DNA from 3 places in the Pectobacterium sp. HCp5_1 genome. Region 3 is predicted to be linked to each of the others. Evidence: riboswitches for the same ligand, from Rfam matches in the RefSeq annotation. Region 3 holds a riboswitch; each other region holds the start of a gene.

Region 1 (7,890 bases), on a different contig from region 3:
TCGAACTATTTAACGATTGTTCAGCCTGTTTAAGAAAATAGGACGATGTGGAAACTGCCAAGGCAAAAAGAAGTAAAACACCAGAAAAAACAATGACGAAAAGGGGCGTCAGTTTAATATTGTGCACACCAGGTGCAGCGTGCCAAGGTTCTGGTTTTTCGTAAATCGCTATTGACTGATAAGGAACATCGCTCATTTTTACATCCGTCGAGTTATTCAAAAAATTGCTGTGAAGTAAATTGCTGGTAAGCAAGAAAAAATAAAATGCTGCTATATGTTACAGACTATTTAAAGATTGTGACAATGTGCGTTAAACGCAAGATAAAAAACAATGGGCTATAAAAAATAATTTTATCCATAGGAGCGTCATCACAAAAAACCACCTATGATTTCAAAAGAAATAGTTTCCCCAAAAAACAATTTATAATAAAAACCATTACACTCAATTAGTGAATTATTTTAGTCATTATTCTTACATTAATATTAATTATAAGAGAAAAAAATAGATTAACGGCGTCATTCTTTTTTATTGAGAATAAACACGCTTTAACATTCAATATTACTGACTGATTCACTATTTCGTCATCCTGAATACAGAACCCCACATTACCCCGCACGATGAGCACACAAGGCGTCACACGCCGAGAAAAAGCAGTAAGCCGAGTTGCCATTTCGATCACGGTATTTTCCCGCGGACGTACTATGCTGAAAACGTTCAACTCAATGTGTGAGAGGAGCCTATGGCGCGCACTATTCAGCGTTACCGTTTAAGCATCTCTGGCGATTGCCGGGCCTGGTTCAACATCGACCATCGCCTCACCAATGATTTCCCTCGTCCGCCTCATGCCTGAATCAGCGCCACGCTGATCATTTCCTGTTCCTGCATTCCTTACTTCGGCGTCACATAACGTGTCGCGACGGAATTCTTTTTTCTGGAGATCTATGGCATGAAACGCATCCCTGAACCATTCCGCATTAAGATGGTAGAAAATATCCGCATGACAACGCAGGCGGAACGTGAAAAAGCCCTGACAGAGGCGGGGTACAACCCTTTCCTGCTGCGTAGCGAAGACGTCTACATCGACCTGTTGACCGATTCTGGCACTGGCGCGATGAGCGACCGCCAGTGGGCCGGTTTAATGATGGGTGATGAAGCTTACGCAGGGTCACGCAATTACTATCATCTGTGCGAAAAAGTCGAAACCTTGCTGGGCTACCCGTTTACGATTCCCACCCATCAAGGGCGCGGCGCGGAACAGATTTTATTTCCGTGTCTGATAGCCAAGAAACAGCGTGCTGGCGGCGCGAAAAAGCCCATCTTCATTTCCAACTTCCACTTCGATACCACCGCTGCGCACGTCGAGCTAAATGGCGCTCGGGCCATTAACGTCGTCACACCAAAAGCTTTTGATACGAACACGGCCTATGACTGGAAAGGCGATTTCGATCTGGACCAGTTACAAAGCGTGATTTCACAGCATGGCGCGGAGAATGTCGTCGCCATTATCACCACGGTAACCTGCAACAGTTCAGGCGGACAGCCCGTCTCGATGAGCAACATGCGTGACGTTTACCGTATTGCACAGCAGCATCAGATCCCTGTGGTGATTGATTCGGCACGTTTCTGCGAAAACGCCTGGTTTATCAAGCAGCGCGAAGCGGGCTACGCGGATAAATCCATTAAAGCCATCGTGCATGAAATGTATGAATACGGCGACATGCTGACGATGTCCGCGAAGAAAGACCCAATGGTGAATATTGGGGGGCTGTGCTGTTTCCGCAGCGATGAGGACCTGTTTAACGAGGTGCGCATTCGCTGCGTCCCGATGGAAGGTTTCGTCACCTACGGCGGACTGGCTGGACGAGATATGGAGGCACTCGCCATCGGGCTGGAAGAAGGGATGGACGAAGACTATCTGGCCTACCGTATTGGACAGGTCGCCTATCTCGGAGAACGCCTGAAAGCCGGTGGAATTCCGATTCAGTATCCCGTTGGAGGACACGCTGTCTTTGTTGATGCGGCACGGCTATTGCCTCATATTCCGCCAGAGCAATTCCCTGCGCAGGCCCTTAACAATGCGCTGTACCTGGAAGCCGGTATCCGCAGCGTTGAAATCGGCTCACTTCTGCTAGGACGCGATCCAGACACCGGGCAACAGAAAGCGTCACCACTTGAGCTACTGCGTCTGACTATCCCACGCCGGGTCTACACCAACGACCACATGGACTACATTGCAGATGCCCTTATCGCATTAAAAGCCCGTGCCAGCGATATTAAAGGGTTAACGTTCACCTATGAGCCCCCCGTGCTGCGGCACTTTGTCGCCCGTCTAAAACCAGTGGAATAACCCGCTGTAAGCATGCCCGGTGTCTTTCTCTGCGGGCATGCTTCCTTTCCAGTCTTCCTCTTCAATTTGCTTTTGCGAAGCTGCGCGCAGGCCGATCGCGCCGTTTAAATGTCAGCTAAATAAGCAGGTATATTTCATTCTCGACCAACACCAGCGTTGACAATTGTCAACACACGACTTTACCATGACCCTATATAGCGATGAAAAAACATCCAAATAAGCATATTCAGGCAGCTATTGAATACGCACTAGCGCAAGGCTGGCGTTTTTATCCCAGCAACGGGCATGCATTTGGCAGACTTATCTGTGGCACGCCGGATCACAGTACCCATATGATGAGTATTTGGTCCACGCCATCAGTCCCGGAAAATCACGCAAAGCAGATCCGCCGCAATGTCGATAGCTGCCTGATAACGTTGAAACAATAGAAGGTCTATACGGCTTACCGAGGAATTTATGACAACGTATCACTTTTCTCTCACGCTAGCGGGCGTTTCCGCAGATACGGCTGGGCTGGAAGATGCGCTTTTTGCCAGCGGCTGCGACGACGCTCTGATCTGCTTCTATGGCAGCGCCGTCTATCTCGAATTTGATCGAGAAAGCCCCCGTTTTTCTACCGCGGTTATCAATGCTATTCATGATATCGAGTCCGCAGGCATCCAGGCCAAAGTCCACTCCGTCGATGCAGTCTGGGTTGGGATCAGTGATATCGCAGCCTTGTCTGCGCTGTCGCGTCAGGCTATTGCGCTTCTCAAAGATGGAAAACGCGGTGCGGGCGATTTCCCCTCTCCGGTCCAGCGCTTACGCGGTACATCACCGCTGTGGGAATGGAGCGATGTCGCCGACTGGCTGGCCAAACAAAAAAAAATCCCCCAAGAATTAGCCGATAACGCCCGGGAGCTTGCCACGATTAATCTGGCTTTACAGATACGCAATGCCCACCAGCAGGACGAATTAGCACGTTATTGTGCACTGCTCAGCGAAGGCAAGCCATTACGTGAACCAATCATCACGTAAACAACGCCGCTGATACCTCACTACCCTGCAAACCACCCGCAGCAGACAAAGCTAGCGGCAGGTAAACACCATAAAAAAAGCCAGCGAAAAACTCGCTGGCTGGTGAAACATCACCATTACTCAGAATACATTGTTTTACTTAGAATAAATTGTTTTACTCAGAATAAATTGTTTCGCACCACCTAGAGCCAATGACGGTACTCTTCATCAGACATGTCGTTCAGGTGCCACTGCGTTGCCTGCTGCAATAATGCAACGCGCTGTTGGGTAGACATCCATCGCAACCACTTTGCCTTACAGGTCGATAAGTAGGTTTGATAGAACCGATACAAACGGGAAATCGCCATAAGCCACCTCCTCTCTTTCCTTGTTGGAAAGTATCGACGTAATATAGGGAAAGATAAATTGATGACTTTAGTGCAGGGAGTTCCTCTTTTATGTCTTCTCCTCGATTGCAACAACAGTTCATCCGCCTGTGGCAGCACTTTCAGGGGCAAACCACCGACACCACGCTGCAAGAGCTAACCGGGGTACTGAACTGTTCCCGACGTCATATCCGTTCACTGCTGAACGCGATGCAGCAGGAAGGCTGGCTGATCTGGCAGGCAGAAGCCGGAAGGGGAAAACGCTCTCAGCTATCGTTTGTTTATACCGGACTGGCGCTACAGCAGCGGCGCGCCGAGGATTTGCTGGAACAGGATCGCATTGAGCAACTGGTGCAGTTGGTCGGTGATAAAGAAGCGGTACGCCAGATGTTACTTGCCCATCTTGGACGGAGTTTCCGGCAGGGAAAACATATTCTGCGCATCCTCTATTACCGCCCCTTACGCAACCTGCAGCCAGGTTCGGCGCTGCGGCGTTCGGAAATGCACATTGCACGGCAAATTTTTAGCGGGCTGACCAATATAAATGAGGAAAATGGGGAACTAAAACCCGATCTTGCTCACCATTGGCAAATGCTGGCCCCGCTGCACTGGCGTTTTTATCTGCGTCCGGCCATCCGCTTCCATCACGGTCGCGAGCTCACGATGGAGGATGTCATCACCTCCCTCAAGCGCCTCACCGCATCGCCGCTGTTTTCGCACCTTGAAACCATCACATCACCGATGCCCTTCGTGATTGATATCCGGCTGAACAGCGCGGATAACTGGCTGCCGTGGTTATTAGGCAGCGTGCACGCCATGATTTTGCCGCAGGAATGGCAAACGCTACCCGATTTTGCACAACACCCAATTGGCACCGGCCCTTACGCCGTGGTGCGCAATAATAGCAACCAGCTAAAGATCCGCGCCTTCGATGATTATTTTGGCTATCGGGCGCTCATTGATGAGGTCAATATTTGGGTACTGCCCGACGAGCCAGAGGAAATGCCGGTATCTATCCAACTCCAGTCTGACAATTCTCGTCACGAACAGCTGGAAAGCCGGATGGAAGAAGGCGGCTATTTCCTGCTGTTCGATAAGCGTTCGCCGTTAGCATCACGACCGGAAGCTCAGCGATGGCTCAGGCAGGTCTTTAACCCTATTTCGCTACTCAACCACGCCAATATCAGCAACCAGCGTGACTGGTCTCCCGCCTACAGTTTGCTGCCGCGCTGGCACCATCACCATCCCGATGTACCACAATCCATGCCGAAAGGGCTAACGGACGTCACGCTCACGTTCTATCAGGCACACCCTGAATATCGGATATTAAGCGAGATAATGCACACACTGCTGGCACAACACGGCGTCACATTACATATTCAGACGGTCAGCTACGAAGACTGGTATCAGGGCAATGCCGACAGCGATATCTGGTTTGGTAGCCTGAATTGTTACCTGCCGATCGAATTCTCCCTGTTCGCGATGCTCTACGAACTCCCGCTGGCGCAGCACTGTCTGAATGACGATCTGCACGCGGACGCGCAGCAGTGGCGCAATCACTCGCTGCCGATGGCAGAGTGGTGTGAAAAGCTGATCGCCAGCGGCCAACTGCACCCTCTTCTGCATCACTGGCTACAGCTTCAGGGGCAGCGCAGTATGCGCGGCGTCAGGATGAATATGCTGGGCTGGTTTGATTTTAAATCCGCCTGGTTCGCGCCGCCGGAACGCTGAGAGCCTTTCGCTGCCCGACTTAACCCTTTACAATGTGCCGTTCTCAACGGGGTGCGGAAATATTTTTCGCTGAGAAGATACCCGTCGAACCTGATCCGGTTAATACCGGCGAAGGGATTTGAGAGTGCTGCTCATTGCTGCCTCAAAGTCCTTTGCCACCCTATGATTCTCAGGAGTGCAAAGTGTTAAATCAATTATTACCGCGTTCAGCCACCGTGCTGAAAACCAGCCTGTCTTGCCTGCTACTGCTCTCAGCGTCGGCGTTCGCCAAGCCTGCGCTTACCGTATATACCTACGATTCATTCGCTTCCGAGTGGGGTCCAGGCCCTGTCATCAAGACCGCGTTTGAAAAAGAGTGCGAGTGCGAGCTGAACTTCGTCGCGCTGGAAGATGGTGCCTCACTGCTGAACCGTCTGCGTATGGAAGGCAAGAACAGCAAAGCGGATATCATTCTGGGGCTGGACAACAACCTGTTGCAGGCGGCGGAACAAACCGGCCTGTTTGCGCCACACAATCTGGACACCCGCGCCGTCACGGTGCCGGGCGGCTGGAACAATAAGACGTTCGTGCCTTATGACTACGGCTATTTCGCGTTTGTGTATAACAAAAACACGCTGAAGAACCCGCCGAAAAGCCTACATGAGCTGGTGGACAGCAACGAACCGTGGAAAGTGATCTATCAGGATCCACGCACCAGCACGCCAGGACTGGGGCTGCTGCTGTGGATGCAGAAAGTGTATGGCGATGATGCGCCGCAAGCCTGGCAGAAACTAGCGAAAAAAACCGTTACCGTCACCAAAGGTTGGAGCGAAGCCTACGGTCTGTTCCTGAAAGGGGAAGCGGATCTGGTGCTGAGTTACACCACATCGCCAGCCTATCACATCATTGAAGAGAAGAAAGACAACTACGCGGCAGCGACCTTCAGCGAAGGGCACTATCTGCAAATTGAAGTCGCCGGACAGTTGGCTTCCAGCAAAAATCCCGAACTGGCAAAACGCTTTATGCAGTTCATCCTGAGCCCAACGTTCCAGCAGGCGATCCCTACCACAAACTGGATGTATCCGGCGGTGAAAACCGATCTGCCAGCAGGCTTCGCGACGCTCGCGGTGCCGGAAAAAGCCATGCAGTTCAGCGCTCAGGAAGTCGCTGACCAAAGGACGCGGTGGATTCAGGCATGGCAACGCGCCGTCAGCCACTGATCGGCGGACGTCTGTGGCCAGGGCTACTGGCCACCACGCTGTTAATTTCCGTTGCCACACTGGCTTTCGGTGCCCTGTGGCTACAGGCACCCGAAAGCCAGTGGCGCACGCTATGGCATGACAGCTATCTCTGGCATGTCATTCGGTTTACCTTCTGGCAGGCCTTTCTCTCCGCACTGTTCTCTACCGTTCCGGCCATGTTTCTCGCCAGAGCGCTGTACCGGCGACGCTTTCCCGGCCATCGCTGGCTGCTGCGCCTATGCGCGATGACGCTGGTGCTGCCCGTGCTGGTCGCCGTTTTTGGCCTGCTCAGCGTTTACGGTCGCCAAGGCTGGCTGGCCTCTGCGCTGGGCTGGTTTGACCTGAAATATACATTTTCGCCCTATGGGTTGCAGGGCATTCTGCTGGCGCACGTCTTCTTTAATCTGCCGCTGGCAACCCGATTGCTGTTGCAGTCGCTGGAAGGCATCGCTACCGAGCAGCGTCAATTGGCCGCGAATCTGGGCATGAACAGCTGGCAGCATTTCCGGCTGCTGGAATGGCCCGCCCTGCGCCGGCAGATTTTACCCACTGGCGCGCTGATTTTTATGCTCTGCTTCGCCAGCTTCGCCACCGTGCTGTCGCTGGGCGGCGGCCCGCAGGCAACCACGATCGAGCTGGCTATCTATCAGGCATTAAGCTTTGATTACGATCCGGGGCGCGCGGCGCTGCTGGCGTTAATCCAGATGGTTTGCTGTCTTGGTTTGGTACTGCTGAGCCAGCGGCTGGGGCGCATTCTGCCCGTCGGCAGCACACAACAGCTTGCCTGGCGCAACCCGCAAGATAGCGCTTTAAGCCGCCTCACCGATGGCGTGCTGATTGGTGCACTGTTGTTGCTGGTCGTCCCTCCTTTGCTGGCCGTGGTAGTAGATGGCGTGAACCGATCGCTGGTTACCGTGCTGCAACAGCCTGTGCTCTGGCAAACGCTGTTTACCTCGCTGCGCATCGCCTTAGGCGCAGGACTCCTGTGTCTGGTACTGACCATGATGCTGCTCTGGAGCAGCCGCGAGCTCAAGCTACGCCAGAAGCCACTCTACGGGCAGTTGATGAACCTGAGCGGTATGCTCATCCTCGCCATGCCCGGTATTGTGCTGGCAACCGGCTTTTTCCTGCTGCTGAATAACAGCATCGGGTTGCCGCAATCCCCTTACGCACTGGTGGTGTTCACCAACGCGCTGATGGCGATTCCCT
Region 2 (7,890 bases), on a different contig from region 3:
CGGAGAAATCCGGGTTTTTTATAGCTAATGGTTACTTAGGTTCCCACTGGCAGACGTCATCTTCCACCACCAGCAATAACTGCGTCCCTTCTGGCGCTTCCAGCCACGCGACGTTTAGCGGGCGCGTTGCATGGGCTTTTTGCTGCGCGATCCATTCACGCGAGTCGTTGTCAAAATCAGGGCGAACCACCGTACCGTCACAAGACTGCACCTGCCCTTCCAGCCATTTCCCTTGCTTTAGCCTCACCTTGCCTGCACGCAATACATCGCTCAACTCCAGCATGCGCTTCGCATCGAACTGGTAGAGCGCGATTTCATCATCAGAAACCGATTCACGTCTTTCGGCAAGCTGCCGCTGCATAAAGCTGACAGTTCCATCTTCTGCAAAGCGCAAACGCATATCTTCTTGTTGCGCCCCGAGCTGATTACGCTGTATCTCGCGTAGCTTATCCTGCTGGAACGTATAGCGCGTCACCACCAGACCATTGCCTTGAAGCGGGTTGTATACGGTGGTCAGCGCCGTCGTATTCTGCGCATCATCCTTACGCCACAAACGCACAACACCACGATCGGCAACGTAGCCGCTGGCGAAAACGTCCGGCGGTGCGGTGCGGCTACTACAAGCTACCACGGCTATAAGCACGAGGCCTGCGCCACACAAACGTCGTAAAAGCAAAAGGGGCGAAAACGCCCCTCTGCTTAAACTTTTAACCGGCATGGGCTTATTTAACAGCGTCTTTCAGAGCCTTGCCAGAAACAAATGCTGGCACGTTGGCAGCAGCGATTTTGATTTCTTTACCGGTTTGTGGGTTGCGGCCAGTGCGCTCATTACGATGGTTCACTTTAAACGTACCAAAACCAACTAATTGTACTGCATCACCTTCTTTCAGAGACTCGGTAATTGCCGCCAAAGTTGATTCCAGAGCTGCTTTAGCCTGTGCTTTTGACAGATCAGCTTTGTCCGCAATTACATCAATCAGTTGAGTCTTATTCATAAGTTATCCTTACAGTGTGTTTATCGCTTGCTAAGCATCGAGTGCGACGGATATGCCCTTTCCCATTTCAGGGTGTAATAGCACTCTCCTGCATACACGCACCGACAGCCACTTTTTTTACGCCCCCCAAATGTAGACCAGACAGGGTGCGAATGTGAAGCCTTAAGACAGGCCATTTCAGGCCTTAAATCACGTTTTATCGCGTTATTGATGCAAATTTATCCCGATGTTACTACTTCCGGCCTCGCGCAGATCGGAACGGAGCCCTTTGATCAGCTCAATATCGCGTTCTTCGCAGGCCGCCAACAGGCGAAAAATCTCCCATTGGATGTCCCATTCTTCTTCAATTGCAGGCAAAACCTTGAGCTCATCGTCGGTCATTTCTTTGCCTGCCTGCGTCATTTCCAGCATGGCAACCGTGCGGATAGACGTTTCGCTAATCGCTATCGCATGTTCCAGCGTTTCACCGCTTAAGCGCGAATGAATCAGCTCGCCCAGTGCGATACAGGCATCAATAGCCGGGTAGACGCCGTAAAGATCGTAATCTTCCGCGGCGGGAACCGCTTCTTCCAGCTTTTCCAACTGGCTATCAAAATTGACCTTCGCATCTTTAACAACCAATGTTTCCCATACCAGATCGAGAATGCGACGGTAAACCATCGCGTCGCCGAATTCTGTTTGACGACAAAACTCGTGGTAATTTGGATACATACGTTCACAAAGACATGCCATGAAAGTGACATGTTGCCAGCTCGCCAGCTTTTCCAGACGTAAATGAATGGGGTTACGTAACATTTTTATGCTCATTAACGGCGACGGACGGCAGTGTACCTGAAATCACAGTGACGCCCTATGCCTGAATTCCTAAAGTTTTACGACAATACGTTAGCGGCTTGCTGCCGTTGCCAACGCACAAATGCGGGACGATTTGATGCGACAGCATCAGCCCAACGAGTCGGCTCCGGTAAACGGTAGCCGCGCATACAAGATTGTACCCAGTGCAATGCACTATCCTGACTGACTCGATGCCCCGTCGCCACAAACAGCGGATTACAGCGCGCTTTGCTACGCCATACCCAGCCAATCTGCTCACCCTTATCCAGTAACGGCTGCTGGCTGCCAACGCCCTCCGCCAATGGCTCAAATCGGCCACAAAGTCGACTTTTTGCCACGCCAATCGTCGGAACATCAACTAGCAGACCAAAATGGCTGGCAACGCCGAGACGACGCGGGTGGGAAATCCCATGCCCGTCGACAAACAGCAGGTCCGGTTTCTGTTCAAGCAACGCCCACGCGGCGAGTAGCCCAGGGCATTCACGAAACGAAAGAAAACCGGGGATATAAGGCATTGTCGTGCTGATACGCGCAATCTTGTATTCTATCAGTTCCAACGAAGGATAGCGCATTACCGCAATCGCAGCGCGGGTTACTGAGCCTTCTTGCTCAAAGCCAACATCCGCACCCGCGATAAACGTGGGCTGCTTAAAAGGTAAATCGTCGTGCCGAATCACATCAGAAGCGCGGGCCAACTGTTCAGCCCGCAGCCGTTGTGTATCAATCACATCACCTCCTGTGAATCATGCGTGATAAGGGCGAGACAACCGATGAACGGCCTCAACAAACACGCCCGCGTGCTCCGGCGGCACATCCTGATGAATGCCGTGACCCAGATTGAAAACATGGCCATTGCCTTGTCCAAATCCGGCCAGGATCGATGCCACTTCCTGCTCGATCCGTGCCGGATCGGCATACAACATCGACGGATCCATATTTCCCTGTAGCGCGACTTTATCGCCTACTCGACGGCGTGCGTCGGCAATATCGCTCGTCCAGTCCAGCCCCAGCGCGTCACAGCCTGTTTCCGCCATTGCTTCCAGCCACTGGCCTCCGCCTTTGGTGAAGAGCGTCACGGGTACGCGGCGGCCTTCATTCTCGCGCTGTAAACCATCAACAATCTTATGCATGTAATGCAGGGAGAATTCTTTGTAGTCACGCCCGCTCAGCGCGCCGCCCCAGGTATCGAAGACCATCACCGCCTGCGCACCCGCACGAATCTGCGCGTTGAGATAGAGAATGACGCTATCAGCCAGCTTATCCAGCAACAGGTGTAGCGTTTTAGGCTCGGCGAACATCATTTTCTTGATGACGGTAAACGCTTTGCTGCTACCGCCTTCAACCATATAGGTCGCCAGCGTCCACGGACTGCCCGAGAAGCCGATAAGCGGCACTTCCCCGGCGAGATTTTTACGGATCGTCCGCACCGCGTTCATCACATAACCGAGTTCCTGCTCTGGATCGGGAACCGGCAGGTTAACCACATCGGCATGAGACGTGATCGGAGACTGAAAGCGCGGACCTTCCCCCGCTTCAAAATAAAGCCCTAAGCCCATCGCATCAGGGATAGTCAGGATATCGGAGAACAGGATCGCCGCATCCAGCGCATAGCGCCGTAAAGGTTGTAACGTGACTTCACAAGCCAACTCTGCGTTTTTACACAGCGACATAAAATCACCCGCTTGCGCGCGCGTTGCCTTATATTCCGGCAGATAACGCCCCGCCTGACGCATCATCCACACTGGGGTGACATCAACGGGTTGGCGTAATAACGCCCGCAAATAGCGATCATTTTTCAGATCAGTCATGTTCTTTTCCTTTCAACCTCACGGCGGTTCTACACCGGATAGATGTGATGAAACGGATGCGTTATAAGGCGAACGCTTTATGAAGCGAATACGCTATGACGCAGGTGCGCGGTGTACACGAGCCATTCATGACGCCAATACTACCACGTCAGCCTTCGTTCTCGTGATAAGCGCGGCACAGTACCACCGTATCTTCGATAAGCCGACGCGCCACGGTGCCCGGTGGAGGCAACTGCGGGAGTTGGTCATAGCGGAACCAGCCCGCGTCACGCAGCTCTTTCGGGTCATGCTTGATTTCGCCGCCCGCATACTCGGCCATAAACGCCATCATCAGTGAATGAGGGAATGGCCAAGGCTGCGAACTCACATAGCGCAGGTTTTTTATCTGGATTTGGCTCTCTTCCATCACCTCACGCACGACCGTCTGCTCCAGCGTTTCGCCCACTTCGACAAACCCGGCCAGCACGGTGTACATGTTTCCGCGATGCCGATTGTGTTGTGCCAGCAAAATTTCCTCGCCACGGCGAATCGCGACGATGATGCAAGGCGCGATCTGCGGATAATAGCGCTCTTTGCAGTGGTGACATAAGCACGCCAGCTCCGTTTTACTCCGCACCATTTCATGGCCGCAATAACCGCAAAAACGATGAGAGCGATAGAATTCAGCCAGCTGTACGCCTCGCCCCGCCAGCTGGAATAAGCCTACGTCCTGATCGAGCAACTGGCGAACCGATGCCATATCAGAATCCCGGCCCTGGCAGACCAGCCAGACAGGCAGTCCTTGCCATTCACCGATTTGGCGAGCCGTTTTCCCCTGCAACGACCACGCCGTAGCCGTTCCGCGCGGCAATTCTCCCTGAGGGAGCCAGATTTGTACCGCGTCGCTAACCACCCACCAGCCGGTTTCGTCACCTTTTAGCGTCTGTTCCATATCTTTTTATTGCTCCACTGCCACTTCACTGGCATTTTACATTCAGAGTGATTACATAAGTTTTATAACTGGGATTTCAGTTATTTCTTACCGTTCACGGAGTCAACAATGCTAAACCAGCTACAAAGTCTAACTGAATACGTTGGTGGCAATAATGCGTTAATCGACCAATGGCTACAAGCGCGTAAGCAGCTTCTGGTGGCTTACTATCATCTGGTTGGCATCAAGCCGAATAAGGAAACGCTTTCTCTTCTGGATGAAGAGGCATTGGATAATTTTTGCCAGAATCTGGTGGACTATCTTTCTACCGGCCACTTTCATTTATACGAAAAAATGCTGCATGAAGCAGCGACGCACAGCGAACAAGTATTAGCGCTTTCCACCCAGCTCGACCTCGCCCTGCAAAATAACACGCAGCAAATTATGACGTTTTACGATAGCCATCTGGCGGCAGCCATCGACCATGATAACTGCCTCGAATTCCAGCAGGCACTCTCCCACGTCGGCGAAGCGCTGGAAGAACGTTTTACGTTAGAAGACAGAATGATTCAGCAGGTTTACGACAAATAGCCGTCATTTGACGTTATTTCAGGACATCATCACACATTGTAAAAGCAAAAGCGGCACGCTTTGACATCCGCGTTTTGCCGACATACAGTGTAGGGGTTTTATTGGCCCGTTTAAGAGACGGGCATATCTTGTCGGAGTGCCTAGCGTGCTCGTGTTTTGTTTTACGAAATCAATCGTTATGACGAAACTTATGAGCGCACAGGCTGAGACCGTTAATTCGGGATCCGCGGAACCTGATCGGGTTAATACCTGCGAAGGGAACAAGAGTAATGCACCTCTATTGAGCCCAAGGCTGCGTATTTCCACATACCTGCTCTGACGCTCAATATCATTATTACTCCCTCCGGCTCCAGACAAGCAATCTTCCCTTTACGTCTTACAGGAACTTGCTATGTCTACAGAACCTTTGTCTATAAAAACAGTGTCGTCAAAATCGGGTCGCCGTGAACAGCGTGCCGCCGCCCAGCAGTTTATTGAAACCTTACAGGGAACCGCCTTTCCCAATTCCAAACGTATTTACCTTGCGGGCTCACGTGATGACATCCACGTGCCAATGCGAGAAATTCAGCTTAGCCCGACGTTACTCGGCGGCAGTAAAGACAACCCTCAATACGAACCCAATGAACCAATCCCGGTTTACGATACGTCAGGGCCTTATGGCGATCCCGCTGCGCAACCCGATGTCCGCGTTGGGCTAGCGAAGCTGCGCGCCAGCTGGATTGCAGAACGCCACGACACTGAAGCACTATCTGGCGTCAGCTCTGATTTCACCCAGCAGCGTCTGGCGGATGCCGGTCTGGATCATCTGCGCTTTGAACATTTGCCACGGCCGCTGCGTGCCAAAGCAGGCAAACGCGTTACCCAGCTCCACTATGCCCGACAGGGGATCATTACCCCCGAAATGGAATTTATCGCCATTCGCGAAAATATGGGACGCGAACGCATTCGCGGTGAGGTGCTGCGCCAGCAGCATCCGGGGCAAAGTTTCGGTGCCCTACTGCCGGAGAACATCACACCGGAATTTGTCCGTCAGGAAGTGGCCGCCGGTCGCGCCATTATCCCTTCCAACATCAACCATCCAGAATCAGAGCCGATGATCATCGGTCGCAATTTTCTGGTGAAGGTTAACGCCAATATCGGCAACTCCGCCGTGACCTCCTCCATCGAAGAAGAGGTGGAAAAGCTGGTCTGGTCTACCCGCTGGGGTGCGGATACGGTGATGGATCTCTCAACCGGTCGCTATATTCACGAAACACGCGAGTGGATTCTGCGTAACAGCCCCGTGCCAATCGGGACGGTACCGATTTATCAGGCGCTAGAGAAAGTGAACGGCGTGGCGGAAAACCTGAACTGGAAAATGTTCCGCGATACGCTGCTGGAGCAGGCCGAGCAAGGGGTGGACTATTTTACTATCCACGCGGGTGTGCTGCTGCGCTACGTGCCGATGACGGCCAAACGCCTGACCGGCATCGTCTCACGCGGCGGTTCCATCATGGCGAAGTGGTGCCTGTCGCATCACAAAGAAAGTTTCCTGTACGAACACTTCCGTGAAATCTGTGAAATCTGCGCCGCTTATGACGTCGCGCTGTCACTGGGTGACGGCTTACGCCCCGGTTCCATTCAGGATGCCAACGACGAAGCCCAGTTTGCCGAGCTGCATACGCTGGGCGAGCTGACCAAAATCGCCTGGGAATACGACGTACAAGTGATGATCGAAGGCCCTGGGCACGTTCCGATGCAGATGATCCGCCGCAACATGACCGAAGAGCTGGAACACTGCCACGAAGCGCCATTCTATACGCTCGGCCCGCTAACTACCGATATCGCACCGGGTTACGATCATTTCACCTCCGGCATCGGTGCCGCCATGATCGGCTGGTTCGGCTGCGCGATGCTCTGCTACGTGACGCCGAAGGAACATCTTGGCTTACCGAACAAAGAAGACGTTAAACAGGGGCTGATTACCTACAAGATCGCCGCCCACGCCGCCGATTTAGCGAAAGGTCATCCCGGTGCGCAGATCCGCGATAACGCCATGTCGAAAGCGCGTTTCGAATTCCGTTGGGAAGACCAGTTCAATCTGGCACTCGATCCCCAAACAGCACGCGCCTACCACGATGAAACCCTGCCGCAAGAATCCGGTAAAGTCGCCCACTTCTGTTCCATGTGCGGTCCTAAATTCTGCTCGATGAAAATCTCACAGGAAGTACGCGACTACGCCGCAAAACAGGAAGCGGAAGCTAAACCGATTGAAGTCGGTATGGCACAGATGTCGCAGGAATTCCGCTCGCGCGGCAGCGAGCTTTATCACAGCGCCACCAGCCTGCAAACCGAGGAAAGCAAATGATGGATTCGACGCCCTTTGCCCCAACGCCGCAGCGGCTGGGGCTTTATCCCGTTGTCGATAGCGTGGAATGGATCGAACGACTACTCGGCGTCGGGGTGAAAACGATCCAACTGAGAATCAAAGATCGGTCAGATGAACAAGCCGAAGCCGAGGTGATCCAGGCGATCGCCTTGGGTCGCCACTATCAGGCGCAACTTTTCATCAATGACTACTGGAGCTTAGCCGTCAAACATCAGGCATACGGCGTACATCTGGGGCAGGAAGATCTGGACACCGCCGATCTGGCCGCGATTAAACAAGCTGGCCTGCGGTTAGGCGTCTCCACGCACGACGATCGTGAGCTGGAGCGTGCGGTGGCGATCAGCCCGTCCTACATCGCGCTGGGGCATATTTTCCCAACCCAAA
Region 3 (7,890 bases):
GCCGGGCAACACATGAAGCTGGGTCTGGAAGTTAAAGAAAGCGGCGAACTGATCGGCACCTGCGTGCTGTTCAACCTTGAGATTGAGTCTAAACGCGCCGAAATCGGCTACTGTCTGGCGGCGAGCGCGCAAGGCAAAGGCTATATGGCGGAAGCACTCTCTGCGCTGCGGGATTTTGCCTTTGAAACAGCGGGACTCAGCCGACTGGAAGCCGAAATCGATCCCCGCAATGTGGCGTCAGCCCGCTCGCTGGAACGACTGGGATTCACGCAGGAAGGGCTATTGAAACAGCGTTGGATCGTCGACGGCGAGGTGTCCGACTCTGCGCTATACGGCCTGCTGGCGGCTAAACGTTAGCCACCCCCCTTCCCAGTCTGGTCAAAAATACTGTCTGACTTAATGAAAATTTTGTCATTTTCTCTTTTCCCAAGGCTGTTACTCTTTTAAGCCTACAATAATAACGGGTATCACCCCGCACGGTGTGCGGGACTTGGGTCACCTGCAACAGAACAGATGAGGGGAAAAACGATGTCAGGCTTAGTGAATGGCAAATGGGTTAACGGCGATGTCGCGGCGGAAGAGATCAAAAACGGGGCATTCCACCGTGAAGAAACCAAATTTCGGCAAACCGAGCTGGTACCAGAAGCCGGTCGTTACCAGCTTTTTGTCTCCTATCTCTGCCCGTGGGCGTCGCGCACGCTGATTTTCCGCAAACTGAAAGGGCTGGAGAACATCATTTCGCTCTCCGTTGCCAACCCGCGCATCGCGGATAACGGCTGGGAATTTGCTACCCCGCAGGATGCCGGCGGGCACGTGGGTGAGATTAACTACCTGCACCAGCTCTACACCGCCAGCGTGCCCGACTATACCGGAAAGGTGTCGGTGCCTGTGCTGTGGGATCGGGTGGAAGGCCGCATCGTGAACAACGAATCGGCGGATATCATCCGCATGCTGAACAGCGAATTTAACGATCTGACTGGCAACCACCTCGATTTCTACCCGTCGGAACTGCGCGCTGAGATCGACCGCTGGAACGAAACCGTGTACCACAACGTCAACAACGGCGTGTATAAGACCGGGTTCGCCAAAACGCAGGAACACTATAACGATGCCGTCACCACGCTCTTCGCCACGTTGGACGAACTGGACGAGCATCTTGGCAGCCACCGTTATATGCTCGGCGACACGCTGACCGAAGCCGACTGGCGTCTGTTTGTCACGCTGGTGCGTTTTGACGTGGCCTACCACGGCGCGTTCAAATGTAACCTGAAGCGCATTGCCGACTACCCGAACCTGTCGAACTACCTGCGCGAACTGTACCAGTGGCCGGGCGTTGCGGAGACGGTCAATATCAACCACATCAAAGCAGGCTATTACGGTATTGCCTGGCTGAACCCGACGCAGATTGTGCCAGTTGGCCCACAGGTCGATTTATATCAGCTCCACAACCGCGAAACGTTCGGAAAATCCCGTATCGCGACGCGTTAATCCTGCTTTATCCGGCCTGCTCTATTAATGGCAGGCCGTTCTTTATTTAGGTCAAAAAATTGATTTACGTCAAACAATTGATTTACGTCAAACAATAGGCCTACGTTTCGTGTGTCGTCTACTGCAATTTCCCCCTATTAGCGCTAGAATCCTCCGCCTTTACTGTTCCCGCCGTGGAGCAGCCTGACTTGTGATCAGAATCGAGAGATACCATGTTTAAACCGGAACTGCTTTCTCCGGCCGGTACGCTGAAAAATATGCGCTACGCCTTTGCCTATGGCGCGGACGCGATTTATGCCGGTCAACCCCGCTACAGCCTGCGCGTGCGCAATAACGAATTCAACCATCAGACGCTGGCGCAAGCCATTAACGAAGCGCATGAACTGGGCAAGAAATTCTACGTCGTCGTTAACATTGCGCCGCACAATGCCAAACTGAAAACCTTCCTGCGCGATCTGCAACCCGTGATCGAAATGGGGCCTGATGCGCTGATCATGTCCGATCCGGGCCTGATTATGCTGGTGCGGGAAAACTTCCCACAGATGGATATTCACCTTTCCGTTCAGGCCAACGCGGTCAACTGGGCGACGGTGAAATTCTGGCAGCAAATGGGGCTGACGCGTGTGATTCTGTCCCGCGAACTGTCGCTGGAAGAGATTGCAGAAATCCGCCAGAACGTCCCGGATATGGAACTGGAGATTTTCGTTCACGGCGCGCTGTGCATGGCGTATTCCGGTCGCTGCCTGCTGTCCGGCTACATCAACAAACGCGATCCGAATCAGGGCACCTGCACCAACGCCTGCCGCTGGGAATATAAGGTTCAGGAAGGTAAAGAGGACGAGGTCGGGAATATCGTCCATCAGCACGAACCTATCGCGGTGAAAAACGTTGAACCCGCTCTGGGCATCGGAGAACCGACCGACAAAGTCTTTATGCTGGAAGAAAACATGCGTCCCGGCGAGTACATGAGCGCATTTGAAGACGAGCACGGCACCTACATCATGAACTCCCGCGATCTGCGTGCCATTCAGCACGTTGAACGCCTGACGCAAATGCAGGTTCATTCGCTGAAAATCGAAGGCCGCACCAAGTCATTCTATTATTGCGCTCGTACCGCACAGGTTTATCGCCGCGCCATTGACGATGCTGTCGCAGGGAAACCGTTCGATTCAACGCTGCTGGAAACGCTGGAAGGTCTGGCACACCGTGGTTATACCGAAGGCTTCCTGCGTCGCCACGTGCATGAAGATTACCAGAACTACGACTACGGCTATTCCATTTCCGATCGTCAGCAGTTTGTCGGTGAATTCACCGGCGTACGCCGCGATGGGCTGGCAGAAGTCAATGTGAAGAACAAATTTTCCTGCGGCGACAGCGTGGAGATGATGACGCCGAACGGCAATATTCAATTCACTATCGACGCTATGCAGAATGCCAAAGGGCAGCCGACCGATGTCGCACCGGGTAACGGCCATATCGTCTATCTGCCCGTGCCGGACGATGTCTCGCTGGATTATGCGTTACTGCTGCGCAATCTGCCGGGCACCACCACGCGCAATCCTAACGTGGAATAAACCGGTAATCTAGCCGGATGTCCCAACCATCCGGCTATCCCCTTCGTAAGCCCTTCTTTCCTTATGATATGCCCCCCTATTATCACTTTTCCCTGCCGCGAATAACGGCGTCAGTTGCCCGAAGGTATCGTTACAAAGCTCAGGGTTTTTTACGAATATTAGAAACAGATCACATCAATTAGCCGGTCTTGTGGTTAGTATTGCGTCGCTGAGAAAACATAGAACGAAAAATAAGCGTAGTGATACTACTAGGAACCACCTCCTTGGCCAGCTCAATCTCCCTTGAGCTGGCTTTTCTTTTTCTTCCGCCCACGCATTTTCCCACCGCACATGCAACTTGAAGTATGACGGGTATATTCACCGACTCTTCTGATATCTGCCTACCAATTTAGTGTCTATGATTAACTGCAACGTTTCTGTATTAACAACATCGCAGCCAGAGAAATAAGACATGGAAAAAAATCCAATCACACTGCTGATTTTAAATGGAAAAAGTGCGGGTAATGAAGAACTTCGCGAAGCCATTGATGAGCTACGCAAGGACGGCTATACGCTGCATGTCCGCGTGACCTGGGAATACGGCGATGCCAAACGCTATGTAGAAGAGGCGATTCAGCTCAACGCGGATAACGTGATCGCCGCCGGTGGTGACGGTACCGTTAATGAAGTCGCCGCCGCCTTAGCGGTGCAGTCGGAAGCGGGGCGTCCGTGTCTGGGACGTCCGTGTCTGGGAATTGTGCCGCTGGGTACCGCCAACGATTTCGCTACCAGTTGTCAAATTCCGATGGAGATGCACAACGCGCTAACGCTGGCGATCAAAGGCCGCGCTACCGCCATCGATGTCGCCAAAGTGAACGACGAACACTATTTCATCAACATGGCGACGGGCGGTTTCGCCACGCGCATTACCACCGAAACACCGGCCAAAATGAAGGCGGCGCTGGGGAGTGCGTCTTACGTGCTGCACGCGCTCTTTCGCATGGACATGCTGCAATCCGAACGCTGTGAGATTCACGGGCCAGATTTTCACTGGGAAGGCGATACGCTGGTTATCGCGGTGGGGAACGGTCGTCAGGCTGGCGGCGGACAGGAACTTTGCCCAGAGGCGCTAATCAACGATGGGCTACTGGAATTAAGCGTACTGTCGGCAACCGAGCTGCTGCCGAATATGTTGCAGGCCTGGTTCACCGGTAGCGAAAACCAGAACATGATTTCCGCTACCCTGCCGTGGCTGGAGATCACCGCCCCAGACGATATGACGTTTAATCTGGACGGCGAGCCGCTCAGCGCCAAACGCTTCCATATCGAGGTACTTCCAGCAGCGATTCACTGTCGGCTGCCACCGCAATGCTCGCTGCTGGAATAGCGGCGCATTTTGACTATTCCTGTTTCTACTATTCCCGCTTCAGGCGATTACTGTTTGCCAGGTACAGAGTCACCACCAGCAGCAGGATCGCCGCGGAATAGACCAGCGTATCCGACGGGCTTTTGTGATCGACAATAATCAGGCGAATGATGGCCGTAATGCCGATGTAGATAAAGTAACGCAGCGGAAAGTGATAGCCGGACTGGAAATACTTCACGATCAGCGCAATGAACTCAAAATACAGGAAATAGATCACAATGCCTTCTATCAGTTGATAGGAGGAATCTTTCTCGTTGGAGATCAACAGCACCTTCGCCAGATGAAACGTTTCCTTGACTAAAAAAATCACCAGAATAGTCGCCAGCACCAGCAGACCGATATTGAGTATCGTCTGAAGCGCCTTGGCAGCCATCGCACTGCGAGCAGAACCTGCCATATGTTATCCCCACACCCTATTTCACATTAACGCCAAGATTTCACAGCAAAGTAACCGGACGTTCACGCACTGTCTATGCCGAAGACGCTTAATTTACTTTGAAATTACTGGCAAATGTGTCACGCAAAGTACAAGTCAATTTACTTATACCCGCCATATTTCAGGCGGCAGGAAGCCGGCAGTGTGAAGAATTGAGGGCATATAATATTTACCACCAGCGATGGAAGTGATGAACGGGGCCGATGCCGTGCCCAACCTCCAGCGTGTCGGCCTGCTGTAGCGCCTGCTGTAAATAGTCCTTCGCTGCCTTGACCGTTTCCGCCCAGCTATCGTGACGTGGTCGTAGCGCCGCCAGCGCGGCAGACAGCGTGCAGCCAGTACCGTGCGTATGGCGTGTCTTCACGCGCGGAGAGCTAAAGCGCTGCGGTTCAGCATGTCGACTGAACAGCCAGTCCGGGCTCTCCGCTTCGCTGAGGTGACCGCCTTTCATCAGCACCACCTGACAGCCCATCGCCAGCAGCGCTTCCCCCTGCTCACGCATTTCCCGTTCGTTAGCGGCAGGTGACGTATTCAGCAGCGCGGCGGCTTCCGGCAGATTGGGCGTAATCAGGGACACCAGCGGTAGCAGTTCACGACGGATCGATTCCACCGCCTCCGGCGCAAGTAACGGATCACCACTTTTCGCCAGCATCACGGTGTCCAGCACCACAAAAGGCACCGCGTAACGACGCAGGCGCTCGGCAACGGTTTCAACAATATCGGTCTGTGCCAGCATCCCAATCTTGGCGCTGTCGATACGCACATCGCTCAGCACGGAATCCAGCTGTGCTGCGACAAAATCCGGTTCAATCCGGTAGACGGACTGCACGCCGCGCGTATTTTGCGCCACCAGCGCGGTAATGACCGAGGTGCCGTAAGCGCCCAAGGCTGAAAACGCTTTTAAATCCGCCTGAATACCCGCACCGCCGCTCGGATCGGTGCCTGCAATCGTCAACGCATTGATACGCTTCATGCCAGATCCTCCGCGCGCAGGGTATAGAGTCTATCGAGGAAATGGGGGATAAAACTGCCCGTTCCTTGCGCTACCGAGGTCGCCTGCTGCCCTGCTAACGCCATGACATAGCACGCCGCCGCCACGTGGGATAATCGGTCCCCCTCCAGAGCACAGAAACCCGCCACGACCGCCGACAGCGCACAGCCCGTCCCGACCACGCGCGTCATCATGCTATCGCCGCCGGATACCGCGATGTCTTGTTCACCGTCCGTGACATAATCCACCACACCGGTCACCGCAACAATGGTCCCCACTTGCCGCGCCAGTTCGCGTGCAGCAGGGAGCGCCGCCAGAGAATCATCGGCGCTATCCACGCCCCGCCCCTGTGCGGATAACCCCGCCAACGCCATAATTTCAGACGCATTGCCGCGAATCGCCGCGGGTTTCCACGCCAGCAGTTCACGACAGAATTCAGTACGAAAGGTCAAACCACCGACGGCAACCGGGTCGAGCACCCACGGTGTATTCGCCTGATGCGCGCTGTTTACCGCCGCCCGCATCGCCTCAGCGCGCGTACGCTCCAGCGTCCCGACATTAATCAGCAGCGCATCGGCTACCGCGCTGAACTGCGCGGCTTCTTCGGGATCGACCACCATCGCAGGCGACGCATTCAGCGCCAGCAGCACATTAGCAGTGAAAGATTGCACCACATCGTTGGTCAGACAGTGCACCAGCGGCGAGGCAGAACGGAATTGAGTGAGTGATGTTGCTGCCTGAGCGGCAGAAAAGTCGGTGGGTTGCGTGTTCATAAGTCTCCCAACCGGCGTGGAAGAAGGCGGCAACCGGTGGGGCATACCGTGACTTCCCTACGCTGGCATTATCCAGATCAGGTGGTACGGGTATTTCTCAGCCTTCACAAAGAAGGGCACCCCGAGTCATTTAAATCGTTTATCTCTAATTTTTGCCAGATTAGGGGAAGTAGCTTGTTGATGCAAGTTCGCCCTTCCGGCTATCGCTTCTTCACGCTGTATGATCTCTTCCCTTTGTTCAGCTCCGTCATAAAGTTGACTTATCGGTCAGCTTCATGCATAAAAAACCTTTTTAAACAGGGTTAATAATTTTGTTCGATTTATTCACGAACAGCAGATAACTACTGCTCACCTTGATGCGATAGCATGTAATCTTTGATTAGAAATTCATCATATTTAGCAGGTAATAGGGCCACTTCCCCCCATCCTAGCTGAGGGGTCATATATCCCATCCCAACCTCATCGATCTGGCTGTAAAAAACAACTATCCGACCGAGGTTTTTTTCATTGAAAAATCCTCTCCCATCAGCAGTATCGTTAGTAATTCGTATTCTGAAATCTTTAAATGATGATCCTTGGGTGATCTTTAACCAGACATTGCTGTGACCTGAAAACCGTTCAATCTTCCAAAACTTACCAAAATAGAATGCTGGGTCAGAGCAACCCTCTGTTATATCATTGATTTCCTTAAGCGAGTCACACAACCTATAACGCTTAGCTCTACCATCCTCACCAATAAGGTAAATCTCTCGGTAATAATTGTGATCGAAATTGACGCATAGAGACTGAACACTTGTTACCTGACTGGGAACCTTGAAAGATTCACCATTATGGCGGGAAATGGGCAATGAAACCTCTTTGCCATTTTTTCTCTCAAAATGCGAATCGACAGGTATTTCATCACCTTCAGAATCCATTCTGGGGTTGTTGTCTGGACGAGACTCAAGAAAACCGCTTATGACGATAAGCTCTTCGTCTTCAACCGCTTTTTTTGCATCTTCCTGAGATGAATATTGTTTGTACTGAATAGGTCCACATCTCAAGCTACAGAAAGGCGCATTGTCATCTTTAAGATGTTTGTAATAGGCAAGAACTTCGTTCTTAGTCATACCCTTGTCAGGATCAGCAGGTACTCGGGTTATATGTTCATAGCAAGAAGGACAGAAAATATATCCTTTCATATGAAGTGAGTAAGCTAAGGGCTCAACGGTATTTCTTTTGAG

The links. A riboswitch is a leader RNA that binds a small molecule or an ion and turns the genes downstream of it on or off. The one in region 3 is predicted to bind thiamine pyrophosphate.
Region 1: linked by a shared signal. The riboswitch ahead of thiB (thiamine ABC transporter substrate binding subunit) and the one ahead of thiM (hydroxyethylthiazole kinase) in region 3 are both predicted to bind thiamine pyrophosphate.
Region 2: linked by a shared signal. The riboswitch ahead of thiC (phosphomethylpyrimidine synthase ThiC) and the one ahead of thiM (hydroxyethylthiazole kinase) in region 3 are both predicted to bind thiamine pyrophosphate.

The regions. Positions count from the first base shown of each region.
Region 1 is NZ_JAUMIO010000003.1:115,798-123,687, reverse strand. Features, by position in the region: gene Q3A88_RS03385 (methyl-accepting chemotaxis protein) at 1-196, opposite strand, end outside; gene tnaC (tryptophanase leader peptide) at 741-851, shown strand; gene tnaA (tryptophanase) at 948-2,348, shown strand; gene Q3A88_RS03370 (hypothetical protein) at 2,549-2,776, shown strand; gene Q3A88_RS03365 (hypothetical protein) at 2,805-3,365, shown strand; gene sgrT (glucose uptake inhibitor SgrT) at 3,548-3,712, opposite strand; gene sgrR (HTH-type transcriptional regulator SgrR) at 3,803-5,461, shown strand; TPP riboswitch at 5,499-5,596, shown strand; gene thiB (thiamine ABC transporter substrate binding subunit) at 5,677-6,660, shown strand; gene thiP (thiamine/thiamine pyrophosphate ABC transporter permease ThiP) at 6,636-7,890, shown strand, end outside.
Region 2 is NZ_JAUMIO010000050.1:7,023-14,912, reverse strand. Features, by position in the region: gene Q3A88_RS20555 (DUF1481 domain-containing protein) at 32-718, opposite strand; gene hupA (nucleoid-associated protein HU-alpha) at 723-995, opposite strand; gene Q3A88_RS20545 (YjaG family protein) at 1,200-1,790, opposite strand; gene nfi (deoxyribonuclease V) at 1,868-2,557, opposite strand; gene hemE (uroporphyrinogen decarboxylase) at 2,573-3,637, opposite strand; gene nudC (NAD(+) diphosphatase) at 3,786-4,568, opposite strand; gene Q3A88_RS20525 (Rsd/AlgQ family anti-sigma factor) at 4,677-5,138, shown strand; TPP riboswitch at 5,261-5,415, shown strand; gene thiC (phosphomethylpyrimidine synthase ThiC) at 5,530-7,485, shown strand; gene thiE (thiamine phosphate synthase) at 7,482-7,890, shown strand, end outside.
Region 3 is NZ_JAUMIO010000002.1:285,480-293,369, forward strand. Features, by position in the region: gene Q3A88_RS02825 (GNAT family N-acetyltransferase) at 1-357, shown strand, start outside; gene Q3A88_RS02830 (glutathione S-transferase family protein) at 529-1,488, shown strand; gene yegQ (tRNA 5-hydroxyuridine modification protein YegQ) at 1,701-3,062, shown strand; gene yegS (lipid kinase YegS) at 3,514-4,428, shown strand; gene psiE (phosphate-starvation-inducible protein PsiE) at 4,457-4,864, opposite strand; gene thiD (bifunctional hydroxymethylpyrimidine kinase/phosphomethylpyrimidine kinase) at 5,073-5,876, opposite strand; gene thiM (hydroxyethylthiazole kinase) at 5,873-6,667, opposite strand; TPP riboswitch at 6,705-6,801, opposite strand; gene Q3A88_RS02860 (hypothetical protein) at 7,009-7,890, opposite strand, start outside.